DNA from 2 places in the Serratia sp. TSA_105.2 genome. Region 1 is predicted to be linked to the other one. Evidence: predicted binding sites of a transcription regulator. Region 1 holds the regulator's gene; the other holds the start of a gene.
What was found. The regulator PhoB, encoded in region 1, activates phosphate uptake and scavenging genes when phosphate is short. The targets are predictions, from matches to a motif close to CTGTCATAAAACTGNCNNAT.

Region 2: a site for PhoB is predicted at 6,820-6,839, ahead of pstS (phosphate ABC transporter substrate-binding protein PstS). Genes of this name have one in related genera too.

What each region holds. Positions count from the first base shown of each region.
Region 1 is NZ_JBQZFT010000002.1:836,853-844,887, forward strand. Features, by position in the region: gene proY (proline-specific permease ProY) at 1-867, opposite strand, end outside; gene brnQ (branched-chain amino acid transport system II carrier protein) at 941-2,257, opposite strand; gene ACUTSC_RS10445 (PstS family phosphate ABC transporter substrate-binding protein) at 2,743-3,705, opposite strand; gene phoR (phosphate regulon sensor histidine kinase PhoR) at 3,720-5,036, opposite strand; gene phoB (phosphate response regulator transcription factor PhoB) at 5,061-5,750, opposite strand; gene sbcD (exonuclease subunit SbcD) at 5,966-7,198, shown strand; gene sbcC (exonuclease subunit SbcC) at 7,195-8,035, shown strand, end outside.
Region 2 is NZ_JBQZFT010000006.1:202,154-210,188, forward strand. Features, by position in the region: gene ACUTSC_RS18555 (amino acid ABC transporter permease) at 1-388, opposite strand, end outside; gene ACUTSC_RS18560 (amino acid ABC transporter permease) at 390-1,103, opposite strand; gene ACUTSC_RS18565 (ABC transporter substrate-binding protein) at 1,185-2,024, opposite strand; gene phoU (phosphate signaling complex protein PhoU) at 2,193-2,927, opposite strand; gene pstB (phosphate ABC transporter ATP-binding protein PstB) at 2,939-3,709, opposite strand; gene pstA (phosphate ABC transporter permease PstA) at 3,764-4,654, opposite strand; gene pstC (phosphate ABC transporter permease PstC) at 4,656-5,612, opposite strand; gene pstS (phosphate ABC transporter substrate-binding protein PstS) at 5,704-6,744, opposite strand; gene glmS (glutamine--fructose-6-phosphate transaminase (isomerizing)) at 7,080-8,035, opposite strand, start outside.

The DNA of each region.
Region 1 (8,035 bases):
CGCCACGGTGATGCCCATATGCTGGAAGGTCAGCACGAACGGGCTGCCGTTGGTGCCCACCTGGTTCCACGGGTAGATAGACATAATGACGAACAGCGTACCGACGTAGAACACCAGAATGCGCCACGGCACCGAGTTGATGGCCTTCGGAATCGATTTTTTCGGATCTTTGGCTTCGCCGGCAGTGATGCCGATGATTTCAATGCCGCCGTAAGCGAACATCACCAGCTGCAGCGACAGGATCATACCGATAAAGCCGTTGCTGAAGAAGCCGCCGTTCGTCCACAGGTTATGAATGCCGGTCGGTTGCCCGCCGTTGCCGATGCCCCAGATGATGATGCCGATGCCGGCCGCGATCATGATGATGATGGTGGCGACCTTGAAGAACGAGAACCAAAACTCCAGCTCGCCGAATACCTTGACGCTCATCAGGTTGATGGCGCCGATGATCAGCACCACGCTCAGCACCCAGATCCAGTGCGGTACTTCCGGGAACCAGACCCCCATATAGATGCCGAAGGCGGTCACGTCGGCGATGGCGACAATCAGGATTTCAAAGCAGTAAGTCCAACCGGTGATGTAACCCGCCATCGGGCCGAGGTAGTCCTGCGCGTAGCGGGAAAACGAGCTGGCCTGCGGGTTGTTGACCGACATCTCTCCCAGGGCGCGCATGATGATAAAGGCCACGATGCCGCCGATCAGGTAAGCCAGCAGCACGCTCGGGCCGGCCATTTTGATGGCGTCCGCCGAGCCGTAGAACAACCCGGTGCCGATGGCCGATCCCAGCGCCATAAAGCGGATATGACGCGTACTGAGGCCGCGTTTCAGCTTATTGTCGGAGGCAGTGGTGGGTGACTGTTGTTGCATGAAGATGACCCATAGTTTTAAACGTAAAAAAGCCACGGACATGTCCGTGGCCCTGGATTAAGCCGGGGGATTATCAGTGCGCGGTCACTTGGGAACGCGTGCACACCCGATCATAAATCGCGACCAGCACCAGCATCAGCAGCGAAGGCGGCAACCATGCCAACCCCTGCTCCGCCAGCGGCAGGTGAGTGGTCCAGACCGGCAGCAGCTGCTGGAAACTGGAGGCTTTCACCGCGTCAAGGATACCAAACAACAGGCTGACAAGCATCACCGGCGCGATGATACGCGGCGCGCTGTGCCACCAACGCAGGGTGAAGCTCAGCACCACCAGCACGATGCACGGCGGGTAAATCGCGGTCAGCACCGGAATGGAGATCTGGATCAGGTGGCTCAGGCCGAGGTTGGACACCACCATCGAGAACAGGCCCAGAATAAATACCAGCGTCTTGTACGAGAACGGCAGGTATTGCGCGAAGAACTCGGCGCAGGCGCAGGTCAGGCCGACCGCGGTCACCATACAGGCGATGAAGATCAGCGCCGCCAGGAAGAAGCTGCCGAGGCCGCCAAAGGTGTTCTGAACGTAAGCGTGCAGGATCACCGCGCCGTTGGTGGCGTCAGGCACCAGCGCGCCGCTGCCGGAGCCCAGCTTGAACAGGCTCAGGTAAACCAGCGTCAGGCCCACGCCGGCGATCAAACCGGCCAAGATGGTGTAACGGGTCAACAGACCGGCGTCTTTCACGCCGCGCGAGCGCGCCGCATTGACGATAACGATGCCGAATACCAGCGCACCCAGCGTATCCATGGTCAGATAGCCGTTAACGAAACCGGAGGAGAAAGGCACGCTCTGGTAAGCCGCCGTCGCCGGGATCGGCGCGCCGGCAGGCCACAGCAGCGCGGCGATGCCCAATACGGCCAGCGCCACAATCTTCAGCGGTGCCAGCACGTGGCCGACGGTGTCGAGCAGGCGGCCCGGATACAGGGAGATGCCGATCACCAGCGCGAAGTACACCAAGCTGTAGATGAACAGCGGCATGGCGCCGTCGCCGGTCAGCGGGGCGATGCCCACTTCAAAGGACACGGTGGCGGTACGCGGCGTGGCGAACAGCGGGCCGACGGCCAGGTAGCAGACGGTCGCCAGCAGCAGGCCGGCGCCGCGGCCGATCGGCGAACTGAGGGCGTCGATGCCGCCGCCGACGCGCGCCAGCGCGATGACGGTAATGACCGGCAGACCGACGGCGGTGATCAGAAAGCCCAGCGCCGCGATCCAGACGTGTTCACCGGACTGCAAGCCGACCATCGGCGGGAAGATGATGTTCCCGGCCCCAACGAATAAGGCAAAGGTCATGAAGCCCAGTGCCAGGATATCTTTTGACGTTAAACGATGACTCATACGATGTCGTGTTGCCTGTTCAAATGAAAAATAGTGTCCGATAGCGTGATGGCGTGACGCCCCACCCGGTTGCCGGCATGCCCGATCGTTGCAGCGCCAAATAAGCACCCTAAACGCAGTCGATCCGGCGTTTATGTCCCTATTCGAAAGTGGCCACTCATGAAGATGGGCAAAATTTTAGGAGTTATAAAAATGGAGGTTTAATCCGACAACGAGGGTTAAGGTAAACGTTTATAGCGCTTCAAGGCAAGACGCACGGCGAAAAGCAGAGCTATCAACCATATAAACTTTAGCCACCAGTCGATCATATTGGCTATCAATAAATATACACTACATGATTTGTATCATTTTTGAACAACAGATTCACGAAACGTGAAGCATATACCGCTTTACCGCGCGAAAACGCCAATAAATGCCCGGTTTTCGCGTGGCATAAGCTCCGTTTGGCCGTGAAAAAAGGCGAAAATTACGCCGTTTTTTGCCGCTTATTGCACCGTGACCGACGCGAGCGGCTGCAAGCCGAGCGCCTGGCGGGTCTTCTGCAGGGCGGCCGGCGGTAGCGGCAGATAGCCGTCGTGATTGACCAGGCTCTGCCCTGCGGTCGACAGCACGCGGTCGAGGAACGCGGCGGTCAGCGGCTCGAGCGGTTGATTGGGGGCTTTGTTGATATAGATATAGAGATAGCGCGACAGCGGGTAGCGATCGTTGCGCACGTTGGCGGCGGTAGGCGCGACATAGTCTTCTCCCGACTCCGCCAACGGCAGCAGCCGCACGCCGCTGGCGCGAAAGCCGATGCTGGCATAGCCGATGCCGTTGAGCGAACCGGCCACCGCCTGCACCACCGAAGCCGAACCGGGCAGCTCATTGACGCGCGGCATAAAATCGCCGCCGCACAGCGCGCGCAGTTTGAAATAGCCGTAGGTGCCGGACGCCGAATTGCGGCCGAAGCGCTGCAGCGAGCGCGTTGCCCAGTCGCCGCTGAGCCCCAGCTCGCCCCAACGCGTCAGCGGTTTGCTTTCACCGCAGCGCCGAGTGGCGGAGAAAATACGATCGAGCTGCTGCAGATTGAGACCGCGCAGCGGGTTGTCCTGATGCACCAACACCACCAGCGCATCCACCGCCACCGGCACCGCCAGCGGCGCGTAGCCGTAACGGTGTTCGAACGCCGAAACCTCGGCCGCCTTCATCGGCCGGCTCATCGGGCCCAGCTGCGCGGCGCCCGCCGCCAACGCGGTCGGCGCGGTCGACGAGCCGGCGGCCTGGATCTGCAGGTTAACGTTGGGGTAATGCTGACTGAAGTCCTGCGCCCACAGCGCCATCAGATTCGCCAGGGTGTCGGAGCCGACGCTGGACAGGTTGCCCGCCAGCATGCCGTCGGGCTGCGCCAGCGCGCCGCGTCCGGCCAGCAGCGCCAGGCAAAGCAACAGCCCTCGGGTTATTCGGGTCATACCGGTGTCTCGCGTTAATTTTTCACCGCATTCTCTGATAAAGCGGCGGGAACAATCAACCGGTTGGGTAAGGTAAAGATAAAGCGGGTGCCGATCCCCGGCTCGCTGAGGATCTCCAGCCGCGCGTCGTGATGGCTGAGCGCGTGTTTGACGATCGCCAGCCCCAGCCCGCTGCCGCCGGTTTGGCGCGAACGGGCCTTGTCGACGCGGTAAAAACGCTCGGTCAGGCGCGGAAGGTGTTCGGCGGCGATGCCCGGCCCGTTATCGCTGACCTGGAACTGCGCGCCGTGCGCCGTTTGCTGCCAGCTCACTTCGATATGGGTGCCCTTCGGCGTATGATTAACCGCGTTGTACACCAGGTTAGACACCGCGCTGCGCAACTGGTCTTCATTACCGAACACGTTGAGTTGTTCGTTAACCCGGAAGCTGATCTCGTGATTGCCGCCGCTCAGCGACTGCGCCTCGCGCTGCAACACCCGCAGCATCAGCGGGATATCCACCCGCTCGTTCATGTCGACATTGGGCGCCGCCTCGATGCGCGACAACGTCAGCAGCTGCTTGACCAGCCCGTCCATCCGGCGGGTCTGCTCTTGCATGGTGCCGAGCGCCTTGCTGCGCAGCGAGCCGTCTTGCTCTTCGTCGCCCATCATCTCCAGGTAGCCCTGCAGCACCGTCAGCGGCGTGCGCAGTTCATGGCTGACGTTGGCGAAGAAGTTGCGCCGCGCGCCCTCCAGCTGGCGCATCTGGGTGACGTCGCGCGCCACCATCAGCAGTTGCCCTTCGGAATAAGGCATCACGCGGAATTCGACGTAGTGTTCGTTGTTCAGCTGCAGCGTCAGCGGGCGCGAGAACTCTTGCTGTTGCAGGTAGTGGCTGAATTCCGGATAACGCAACAGGTTGAGGATGTGCTGGCCGTTGTCTTCCGGCCAGCGAAAGCCGAGCAGATGCTGCGCCAGCCCATTACACCAGAAGATATTGCCTTCGACGGTGGTCATCACCACCGCATCAGGCAGCGATTCGGCCCCGCTGCGAAAGCGCTTGATCAGCAGCGCCAGCTCGCGCCGGCGGCGGCGATTGCGCTGCTGCATCTGATACAGGCCATAGAACAGCGGCTCCCAGCTCCAGCGGCCGGGCGGCGGTGTCATACTGCGGTCGATCCACAGCCAATGGGAGAGTTTGAGCTGGTTGTAGAAATTCCACACCAGCGCCGCCAGCGCGGAGGCCAGCAGGAACCAGGGCAGATAACCGAAAATCAGCCCCAGCAATAAGGCGGGCAGACAAAAAAGAGCCAGCTCCAGAGCCAGCCTCTTCCACGACAGACGTTCTAACACGGCATATTCTCCAGCGCGGCGCGATCAGTAGCGCGTTGAGAACCGGTAGCCGGTGCCCCGAACGGTTTGAACCATTTTATCATGCCCACTGGTTTCTAACGCCTTGCGGAGCCGACGGATATGCACGTCAACGGTACGGTCTTCCACATAAACGTTAGTGCCCCAGACGTGATTAAGCAACTGCTCACGGCTATAAACCCGCTCCGGGTGGGTCATAAAGAAGTGCAGCAGCTTGAACTCGGTCGGCCCCATGTCCAGCGCCTGATCGTTAGCCATCACGCGGTGGGAGGACGGATCCAGGCTCAGCCCTTGCATTTCAATCACTTCTTCCACCGCCATCGGTGAAATGCGGCGCATGACCGCCTTGATGCGCGCCACCAGCTCCTTGGGCGAGAACGGCTTGGTAATGTAATCATCCGCCCCCACTTCCAGGCCGCGCACGCGGTCTTCCTCTTCGCCACGCGCGGTCAGCATCATGACCGGAATATCGCGGGTCAGCGCTTCGCGCTTCATATGTTTGATAAACTGAATGCCGGAACCGCCGGGCAACATCCAGTCGAGCAACACCAAATCAGGGAACGGCTCAGACAGGCGCGTCACGGCGCTGTCATAATCCTCGGCTTCCAACGGTTGGTAACCATTCTGTTCCAACACAAAGCACACCATCTCACGGATCGGCGCTTCGTCTTCCACCACCAGTATGCGTCTTGCCATCGTCAATCCTGCCAATGTGTTAGCGACTTTGCGGGCGCCATTATGCGTCAGTTTTGTGACACTTTTATGAAAAAAAGCGGCTGTTATAGGCAGTAAGCATAGCGATTATTTCCCGGCGCAAAGAAAAATCATTCCGTAGTCGTCGCCATTGCGTCGGGACAGCCGCCGCCGCGGCCTTTATAATCATCGCCATTACTTTTGCATCCGGGAGTGTCATGCGCCTGATCCACACCTCTGACTGGCATCTTGGCCAGTACTTTTTCACCAAAAGCCGCGCCGCCGAGCACCAGGCTTTTCTGAACTGGCTGATCGAACAGATCGAGCAGCAGCAGGTGGATGCGCTGATCGTCGCCGGGGATCTGTTCGATACCGGCTCGCCGCCCAGCTACGCCCGCGAGCTGTACAACCGCTTCGTGGTGGAACTGCAGCGCACCGGCTGCCAACTGGTGGTGTTGGGCGGCAACCACGACTCGGTAGCGACGCTGAACGAATCGCGGGAACTGCTCTCTTGCCTGAACACCACGGTGATCGCGAGTGCGCAGGGCTCCCTTGAGCAGCAGATCGTGGTGCTGAATCGGCGCGACGGCCAGCCGGGCGCCGTGCTGTGCGCCATCCCGTTCCTGCGGCCGCGCGATCTGCTCACCAGCCGCGCCGGCGAATCCGGCGCGCAAAAACAGCAGGCGCTGCAGGAAGCCATCGCCGAACATTACCAAACGCTGTATCAGGCGGCCTGCGACCGCCGCGAGCGGCTGGGCCTGCCGCTGCCGATCGTCGCCACCGGCCACCTGACCACCGTCGGCGTCACCACCTCCGACTCGGTGCGCGACATCTATATCGGCACCCTCGACGCCTTCCCGGCGCAGGCCTTCCCCCCTGCCGATTACATCGCGCTGGGCCACATTCACCGCGCGCAGAACGTCGCCAAGTCGGAACATATTCGCTATAGCGGTTCACCGATTCCGCTCAGCTTCGATGAACTGGGCAAAGCCAAAAGCGTCTTCCTGGTCGATTTCGCCGACGGCGCCCTGCAGCAGGTAGAGGCGTTAACGATCCCGCAGTTCCAGCCCATGCAGCTGATCAAAGGCGATCTGGCCGAGATCGAACGGCAGCTGCAGCAATTTGCCGACTATGCCGGCGAGCTGCCGGTGTGGCTGGATATCGAAGTGGCGACGCAGGACTACCTCAGCGATATCCAACGCCGCATCCAGCTGATGGCGGATGAGCTGCCGGTGGAAGTGGTGCTACTGCGGCGCAGCAAAGAGCAACGCCGCCAGGCGATCGCGCAGCAGGATAAAGAAACGCTGAACGAGCTGAGCGTCAATGAGGTGTTCGAACGGCGCCTGGCGCAGGAGGCCGACATGCCCGAAGCGCGCCAACGGCGGATGCATCAACTGTTCCGCCAGGTGGTCGAGGCGGTGCAGCACAATCCTGAGGAGACCCAACCATGAAGATCCTCAGCCTGCGGTTAAAAAACCTCAACTCGCTGCAGGGCGAGTGGAAAATTGACTTCACCGCCGAGCCGTTCGCCAGCAACGGCCTGTTCGCCATTACCGGCCCGACCGGCGCGGGCAAAACTACCCTGCTGGACGCCATCTGCCTGGCGCTGTACCACCAGACGCCGCGTCTCAACGTCACGCCGAGCCAGAATGAACTGATGACCCGCCACACCGCAGAATCGCTGGCGGAGGTCGAATTCGAGGTCAAGGGCGTCGGCTATCGCGCCTTCTGGAGCCAGCGCCGCGCCAAAAACGCGCCGGACGGCAATCTGCAGGCACCGAAGGTCGAACTGGCGCGCCGCGAGGACGGCAAGATCCTGACGGATAAAGTGCGCGATAAGCTGGAGATCACCGCTGCCATCACCGGGCTGGACTTCGGCCGCTTCACCAAATCGATGATGCTGTCTCAGGGGCAGTTCGCCGCGTTCCTCAACGCCGACGCCAACGATCGCGCCGAGCTGTTGGAAGAGCTGACCGGCACCGAAATCTACGGGCGGCTGTCCGAACAGGTGTTCGAATCCCACAAGCAGGCCAAAACCGACCTGGATGCGTTGCACCAGCGCGCCAGCGGCATCGAGCTGCTGAACGATGAACAGCGCCACTCCCTGACTGAACGGCTGGCGGCGCTGAGCGCGCAGGAAAGCGCTCTCGGCAAGCAAGCCCAGCAACAGCAACAGGCGCTGAGCTGGCTGCAGCAATGGCAGCGCCTCCAGCAACAGCAGAATGAGGGTCAACTACGGCTGGAAACCGCCCAGCGCGAGCAGGCCGAGGCCGCCCCGCAGCTGCAGC
Region 2 (8,035 bases), on a different contig from region 1:
CGGCCTGCCACTGGCCGGGACCGATCGCGGCGATGCCGGCCTTCACCGCATGGGCCAGATAGGCCGAAGCGATCAGCGCCAGCGCGCACACCACGGTAGTGATTTCCGGGATCTCGACGCCAAACACCATCGGCAGCAGGAAATAGGTCCAGAAGATCAGCATGATGACCGGAATGGCGCGGAAAAAGCCCAGCACCGCCGCCAGCAATCCGGCAGCGACGCCGCGTGACATCGCCAGCGCCACGCCGAATAACGTGCCGAGCACCGCCGAAGCCACGCCGGCCATCAGGCTGATCGCCAACGTCAGCGCCGCGCCGCCCAGCGGTCCGTCCGGCCAGGTGCCCCACAGCAGGTAGCCCAGGTTATCGTGAATTACCCTGAAATCCATCTCAATGCCCTCCCAGCGGTTTACGCTGTTGGCGCCACATGCCCCAGCCTTCCAGCAGCGCGATGATGGCGATATACAGCACCGTCGCCACGCCGAACGCCTGGAAGGTGCGCAACGTTTCGGTTTCGACCTGACGCGAGGCGTAAGAGAGTTCGGCAACGCCGATCGCCATGGTCAGCGACGAGTTCTTGATCACGTTCATGTATTGCCCGAGCAGCGGCGGCAGCGCGATTTTCAGCGCCTGCGGCAACACCACGTAGCGCATCGCCTGCCAGCCGGTCAGCCCCAGCGCCTGGGCGGCATATTTCTGCCCGCCGGCGACGCCGCGAATACCGGAACGGATCTCTTCGGCGATAAAGGCGGTGGAGTAGAGCGTCAGGCCGAAGAAACCGGCGAGAAACTCGAACGACGGCCACTCAAGCGGGCCAACCTGATGTGAACTGTTCAGCCATTGCATGGCGGCGGACGGCAGGATCTGCCCGGCGGCGAAGTACCAGAAGAACAGCTGCACCAGCAGCGGCGTATTGCGAAACAGCGAGCTGTACCCCATCGCCAGCCAGCGCAACGGCCGCAGGCTGCTGTCGCGCATCGCCGCCAGCACAAAGCCCAGCAGCGTGGCCGCCAGGCCCGCGCAGGCGGAAAGCCACAGCGTCAGCAGAAAGCCGTGCCACAGCCAGCTCAGGTATTGCGGCGCCAGCAGCCAGTCCAGGTTCATGTTCAATCCTTGTCTTGCAGAATGCATCAGGGGCGCAGCAAGCTGCGCCCCTCCGTGCCGATCTCACCGCGAGCGGTTAAATCAGGCTTTCGGTTGCTGATCCAAAGGCGCGATTTTGAAATCACCGCGCGGTTGGGCGGATTGGGTTTCCGGCCCGAACCAGCGATCGTAAATCTTAACCGCTTCGCCGTCTTTTTCCAGCTTGATCAACGTCTCGTTCACCGCGGCGGTCAGGCGATCTTCGCCCTTGGGAATGCCGACGCCCTGGTACTCTTTGGTCAGGCTGAACGGCGAAATTTCAAACTCCGCCTTCTGCGCCGCCGGCAGGTTGCCAAGCAGGCCGACCAGCTTGGCGTCGTCCTGAGTGATCGCCTGCACGTTGCCGTTACGCAGCGCCACGAACGCCAGCGGAGTGTCATCGTAAGAGATCACCTTCGCCGTCGGGAAACGCTCGCGCAGGGTGATTTCCTGCACCGTGCCCTTGTCCGCGCCAATGCGCAGCTTCTTGATGTCTTCCGGGGTTTTCAGCACGCCTTTGCGGGCGATGAATTTCTGGCCGGTAGCGAAATATGGCACGCTGAAGTTCACTTCCTTGGCGCGCTCGTCGGTAATGGTGAAGTTGGCGGCGATCAGGTCAACCTTCTTCGACACCAGCAACGGAATGCGGTTGGCCGGGTTGGTGGCGCGCAGCTCCACTTTCACGCCCAGCGCTTTACCGATCGCATCGGCGACGTCCACATCGTAGCCCACCAGCTTCTTGCTCTGCGGGTCGATGTAGCCGAACGGCGGGTTGCTATCGAACACCGCGATACGCACCACGCCGGCTTGCTTGATATCGTCAAGTTTGTCCGCGTGCGCGGCGCCGGCGGCGAGGCCGGTCAGACTGGCTAACAACGTTAAGGCCAAAGCGCGATGTTTCATAGAAAGCTCCTAAGTGGTTGATGTCCTGCTGGCGGATAAGCTAGCAAGCGCCACATAGGTCAGGAAATAATATAAAAAGCTATATTTATAACCTTTTTATCTTTACGCGCTTAAGATGGAATAAAGGCGCGGGAAACCGCGCCTTTGAAGGATATTACCCGGAAAGGGTTAGTCGGCCTTTTCGTCTTTACCGCCCGGAGAGAGTAGCTTTTCCAGGGCATCACCACCCAAATGACGGAAGTCCTGCCCTTTGACGAAATAGAAGATAAATTCGCAGATGTTCTGGCAGCGGTCGCCGATGCGCTCGATAGAACGGGCGCAGAACAGCGCGGTCAGCACGCTGGGAATGGTGCGTGAGTCTTCCATCATGTAGGTCATCAGCTGACGCACGATGCCTTCATACTCCTGGTCGACCTTTTTATCTTCACGGTAGATACGGATCGCCTCGTCCAGATCCATGCGCGCAAACGCGTCCAGCACGTCGTGCAGCATCTGCACGGTGTGGCGCCCCAGCGATTCCAGACTGACCAGCAGCGGCTGGTGCTGGTGCGAGAACTTTTCCAGCGCGGTGCGGCAGATTTTGTCCGCCACGTCGCCAATGCGTTCCAGCTCGGAAATGGTTTTGATGATCGCCATCACCAGGCGCAGATCGCTGGCGGTTGGCTGGCGCTTGGCGATGATGCGCACGCAGGCTTCGTCGATCGCCACTTCCATCATGTTGACCTTGGCGTCGCCTTCGATCACGCGCTTGGCCAGCTCGCCATCCTGATTGTGCATCGCGGTGATGGCGTCGGTCAGCTGCTGCTCCACCAGCCCGCCCATGGTCAGCACCTGGGTGCGGATATGCTCAAGCTCTGCGTTGAACTGGCCGGAAATGTGTTTGTTTAAATTCAGGTTATCCATGATGCTTCCTATCAACCATAACGGCCAGTGATGTAGTCTTCAGTCTGCTTTTTCTGCGGCGCAGTGAACAGGTTATCAGTATCACTGAACTCGATCAGCTCGCCCAGATACATAAATGCGGTAGAGTCGGAGCAGCGCGCCGCCTGCTGCATGTTGTGCGTCACGATCACCACGGTGTAGTCGGCCTTCAGCTCGCTGATCAGCTCTTCAATCTTGCCGGTGGAGATCGGATCCAGCGCCGAGCAAGGCTCATCCAGCAACAGCACTTCCGGACGAATGGCGATGCCGCGGGCGATGCACAGACGCTGCTGCTGGCCACCGGAGAGGCTGTAGCCGCTCTGGTGCAGCTTGTCCTTGGTTTCGTTCCACAGCGCCGCCTTGGTCAGCGCCCACTGCACGCGCTCGTCCATATCGGCGCGCGACAGCTTTTCAAACAGGCGAACGCCGAAGGCGATGTTGTCGTAAATCGACATCGGGAACGGCGTCGGCTTCTGGAACACCATGCCAACCTTGGCGCGCAGCAGCGCGATATCCGAGTTGTCGGTCAGGATGTTCTGGCCGTCCAGCAGGATGCCGCCTTCCGCGCGCTGTTCCGGGTACAGCTGATACATCTTGTTGAAGGTGCGCAGCAGGGTGGATTTGCCGCAGCCGGATGGGCCGATAAACGCGGTGACCTTGTTCTTGGCGATATCCAGCGTGATGTTCTTCAGCGCATGGAATTTGCCGTAGTAGAAGTTCAGATCGCGTACCTGAATTTTGCTGCTGGAAGCGTCAGTAACCATACTCATCAAGACTTCTCTCTTTTCATCAGCGCCGCCAAAGCGGCGCTCAAAATTTTATGAATGCTTTTTCTTGGCGAAAATCACGCGCGCCAGGATATTCAGTAACAGTACGCACAGGGTGATCAACAGCACCCCGGCCCAGGCCAGCTGTTGCCATTCGGCGAACGGGCTCATGGCGAATTTGAAGATGGTCACCGGCAGGTTGGCGATCGGCTGCATCAGGTCGGTGCTCCAGAACTGGTTCGACAGCGAGGTGAACAGCAGCGGTGCGGTTTCCCCCGCGATGCGCGCAATCGCCAGCAGCACGCCGGTGATGATGCCGGACACCGACGCCTTCAGCGTGATGGCAGAAATCATGCGCCATTTCGGCGTACCCAGGGCGTACGCGGCCTCGCGCAGCGTATCCGGTACCAGCTTCAGCATGTTTTCGGTGGTGCGAATGACGATCGGCACCTGCAGCAGCGCCAGCGCCACGATGCCGGCCCAGCCGGAGAAGTGTTCCATCTTCGCCACCACGATGGTGTAAACGAACAGGCCCACCACGATCGACGGTGCGGACAGCAGGATATCGTTGATAAAGCGGATCACTTCCGCCAGCCAGGATTTACGGCCGTATTCCGCCAGGTAGATGCCGGCCATGATGCCCAGCGGCGTACCGAAGATGGTCGCCCACAGGATCAACAGGCCGCTGCCGGCGATGGCGTTGGCCAAGCCGCCGCCCGCGGTATTCGGCGGCGGGGTCATTTCGGTGAACAGCGCCAGCGACATACCGTCGAAGCCTTTGGTGACGGTGGCGATCAGGATCCAGATCAACCAGAACAGCCCGAACGCCATGGTCGCCATCGACAGGAACAGCGCGAGGCGGTTTTTCTGCCGGCGCCAGGCCTGCATTTTGCGGCGGCTTTCCGCCAGAACGACTGCGTTTTGCATATCCATCGTCGCCATGTTAACGCCCCTCATTCTTGGCCAGACGCATGATCATCAGTTTCGACAGCGCCAGCACGATAAAGGTGATAACAAACAGAATCAGACCCAGCTCCATCAACGCGGCGGTGTGCACGCCGGACTCGGCTTCGGCGAATTCGTTGGCCAGCGCCGAGGTGATACTGTTGCCCGGCATGTACAGCGAAGCGCTGTCGAGCTGGTAGGTGTTACCGATGATAAAGGTCACCGCCATGGTTTCCCCCAGCGCGCGGCCCAGGCCCAACATCACGCCGCCGATGACGCCGTTTTTGGTGAACGGCAGCACGATGCGCCAGATGACTTCCCAGGTGGTGCAACCGATGCCGTAGGCCGACTCTTTCATCATCACCGGCGTCTGTTCGAACACGTCGCGCATGACCGCGGCGATGTAAGGAATGATCATGATCGCCAGGATCACCCCGGCGGCCAGAATGCCGATGCCGAAGGCCGGGCCGGAGAACAGCTCGCCGACGATCGGAATGCCCGACAGCACTTCGCCCACCGGCGTCTGGAAGTATTCGGCGAACAGCGGGGCGAACACGAACAGGCCCCACATGCCGTAGACGATGCTCGGGATGGCCGCCAGCAGCTCAATGGCGATGCCCAGCGGCCGCTTCAACCAGTTCGGCGCCAGTTCGGTCAGGAACAGCGCGATGCCGAAACTCACCGGCACGGCGATGATCAGCGCGATAAGCGAGGTGACCACGGTACCGTAGATCGGCACCAGCGCGCCGAACTGCTCCGCCGGCGCATCCCATTCTTTGGTCCACAGGAAGGCGAAGCCGAATTTCTGCATGCTTGGCCAGGAGGCGAAGATCAGCGAAACGATGATGCCGCCCAGCAACAATAGGGTAATCAGCGCAGCCAGTCTCACCAGCGCGCTGAAAATGATGTCACCGTTTTTGCCCGGTGCTTTGATGGTCGGCTTGTACTCAGCCATAGATTACTCTCTGTTTGAACCCTGGCAGCCCCAACCGGGATCGGAGCCTGAAGAACTGTGTGGGGCGCGGCGAACCCGCGCCCCTGCGTTGTTAGTACAGCGCTTTACCTGAACTGTCTTTTACGTTGGTTTTCCAGGCCGCGCGAACTTGCTCAACCACTTCTGTCGGCAGGGTGGCGTAATCCAGCTCGTTCGCCTGCTTGGCGCCGGTTTTGTAAGCCCAGTCGAAGAACTTCAGCACTTCGGCGCCCTGAGCAGGGTTTTTCTGCTCTTTGTGCACCAGGATGAAGGTGGTGGAGGTGATTGGCCACACGTTGTCGCCTTTCTGGTCGGTCAGATCCTGAGCGAAGGTCTTGCTCCAATCCACGCCTTTGGCCGCGTTGCTGAAGCTCTCTTCGGTCGGGCTGACCGGTTTGCCGTCGGCGGAAACCAGCTTGGTGTAAGCCAGGTTGTTCTGCTTGGCGTAAGCGTATTCTACGTAGCCGATAGAGCCAGGCAGACGCTGAACGAAGGCGGCGATGCCGTCGTTGCCTTTGCCGCCCAGACCGGTCGGCCAGTTAACGGTAGAACCGGCGCCAATCTTCTCTTTCCACTGCGCGTTGGCCTTGGACAGGTAGCTGGTGAACACGAACGAGGTGCCGGAACCGTCGGCGCGGCGCACCACGGCGATGTTCTGGTCGGGCAGTTTCACGCCTGGATTCAGCTTGGTGATAGCCGGATCGTTCCATTTTTTGACGTTGCCCAGGTAGATATCGCCCAGGGTTTTACCGTCCAGAGTCAGTTCGCCGGATTTGATGCCCGGGATATTCACGGCCAGCACCACGCCGCCGATCACGGTCGGGAACTGGAACAGGCCGTCGGCCGCCAGCTTGTCGTCAGACAGCGGGGCGTCGGAGGCGCCAAAGTCAACGGTGTTGGCCACGATTTGCTTCACGCCGCCAGAGGAGCCGATGCCCTGATAGTTAACTTTGTTGCCGGTTTCTTTCTGATAAGAATCTGCCCACTTGGCGTAAACCGGAGCGGGGAATGTCGCACCTGCACCGGTCAGGCTGGCAGCAGCGAACGCGGACACGGTGGTCAGGGAGAAGGTCGCTGCCACAATACTGGCGACGGTGGTACGCATCAGTTTCATAATCCCTCCTAATGGGATACTTAAAATCGACTTCGAGTCGTTTTAATCAGAGTAAGTATTGCTGCAGGAGGGAAAATAGGACAGTTTGGTGACAGAAAAATGTACGCAATATGACAGTTATATTACAGTGCGTCTGAGGTGTGTTTGTTTATATTAAAATCAATTTGTTACATCAAAAACAGCGCAATTGCCAAGCAATAAAAAAACCGTTTGGCCACGCCCTATCCGCTTGAATATGACAACGTTTATCCCTGAATCGGCGCCGCAGTCATCTTTCGCGTTGCTCATGAAAAAGCCGGCGCTAAGGCCGGCTTTTGTAGTTTACCTGCGGCAGATTACTCTACGGTGACAGACTTCGCCAGGTTGCGCGGCTGGTCAACGTCGGTGCCTTTGATCAGCGCCACGTGGTAAGACAGCAGCTGCAACGGCACGGTGTAGAAGATCGGCGCCACGATTTCCTCGACGTGCGGCAGAGGAATGATGGTCATGCCTTCGCTGCTGACAAAGCCGGCGTCCTGATCGGCGAACACATACAGCTGGCCGCCGCGCGCGCGCACTTCTTCAATGTTGGACTTCAGCTTTTCCAGCAGTTCGTTGTTCGGTGCAACCACAATCACCGGCATATCGGCGTCGATCAGCGCCAGCGGGCCGTGTTTCAGCTCGCCCGCCGCATAAGCTTCGGCGTGAATATAGGAGATCTCTTTCAGCTTCAGCGCCCCTTCCATGGCGATCGGATACTGATCGCCGCGGCCGAGGAACAGCGCATGGTGCTTGTCGGAGAAGCCTTCCGCCAGCGCTTCGATCTCTTTATCCATCGACAGCATCTGCTCGATGCGCGCCGGCAACGCCTGCAGGCCGTGCACGATCTCCTGCTCCACGCTTTCAGCCATGCCTTTCAGACGGCCCAGACGCGCCACCAGCATCAGCAGCACGGTGAGCTGCGTGGTGAAGGCTTTGGTCGAAGCTACGCCGATTTCCGTGCCGGCCTTGGTCATCAACGCCAGATCGGATTCGCGCACCAGCGAAGAACCCGCAACGTTACAAACGGCCAGCGAACCGAGATAACCCAGCTCTTTGGACAGGCGCAGCGCCGCTAATGTGTCGGCGGTTTCGCCGGACTGCGACAGGGTGATGATCAGGCTGCCTGGACGCACCGCCGATTTGCGGTAACGGAACTCTGACGCGATCTCGACATCGCATGGCACGCCGGCCAACGCTTCAAACCAGTAGCGCGCCACCATGCCGGAGTGGTAAGAAGTGCCACAGGCAATGATCTGTACGTGCTGCACCT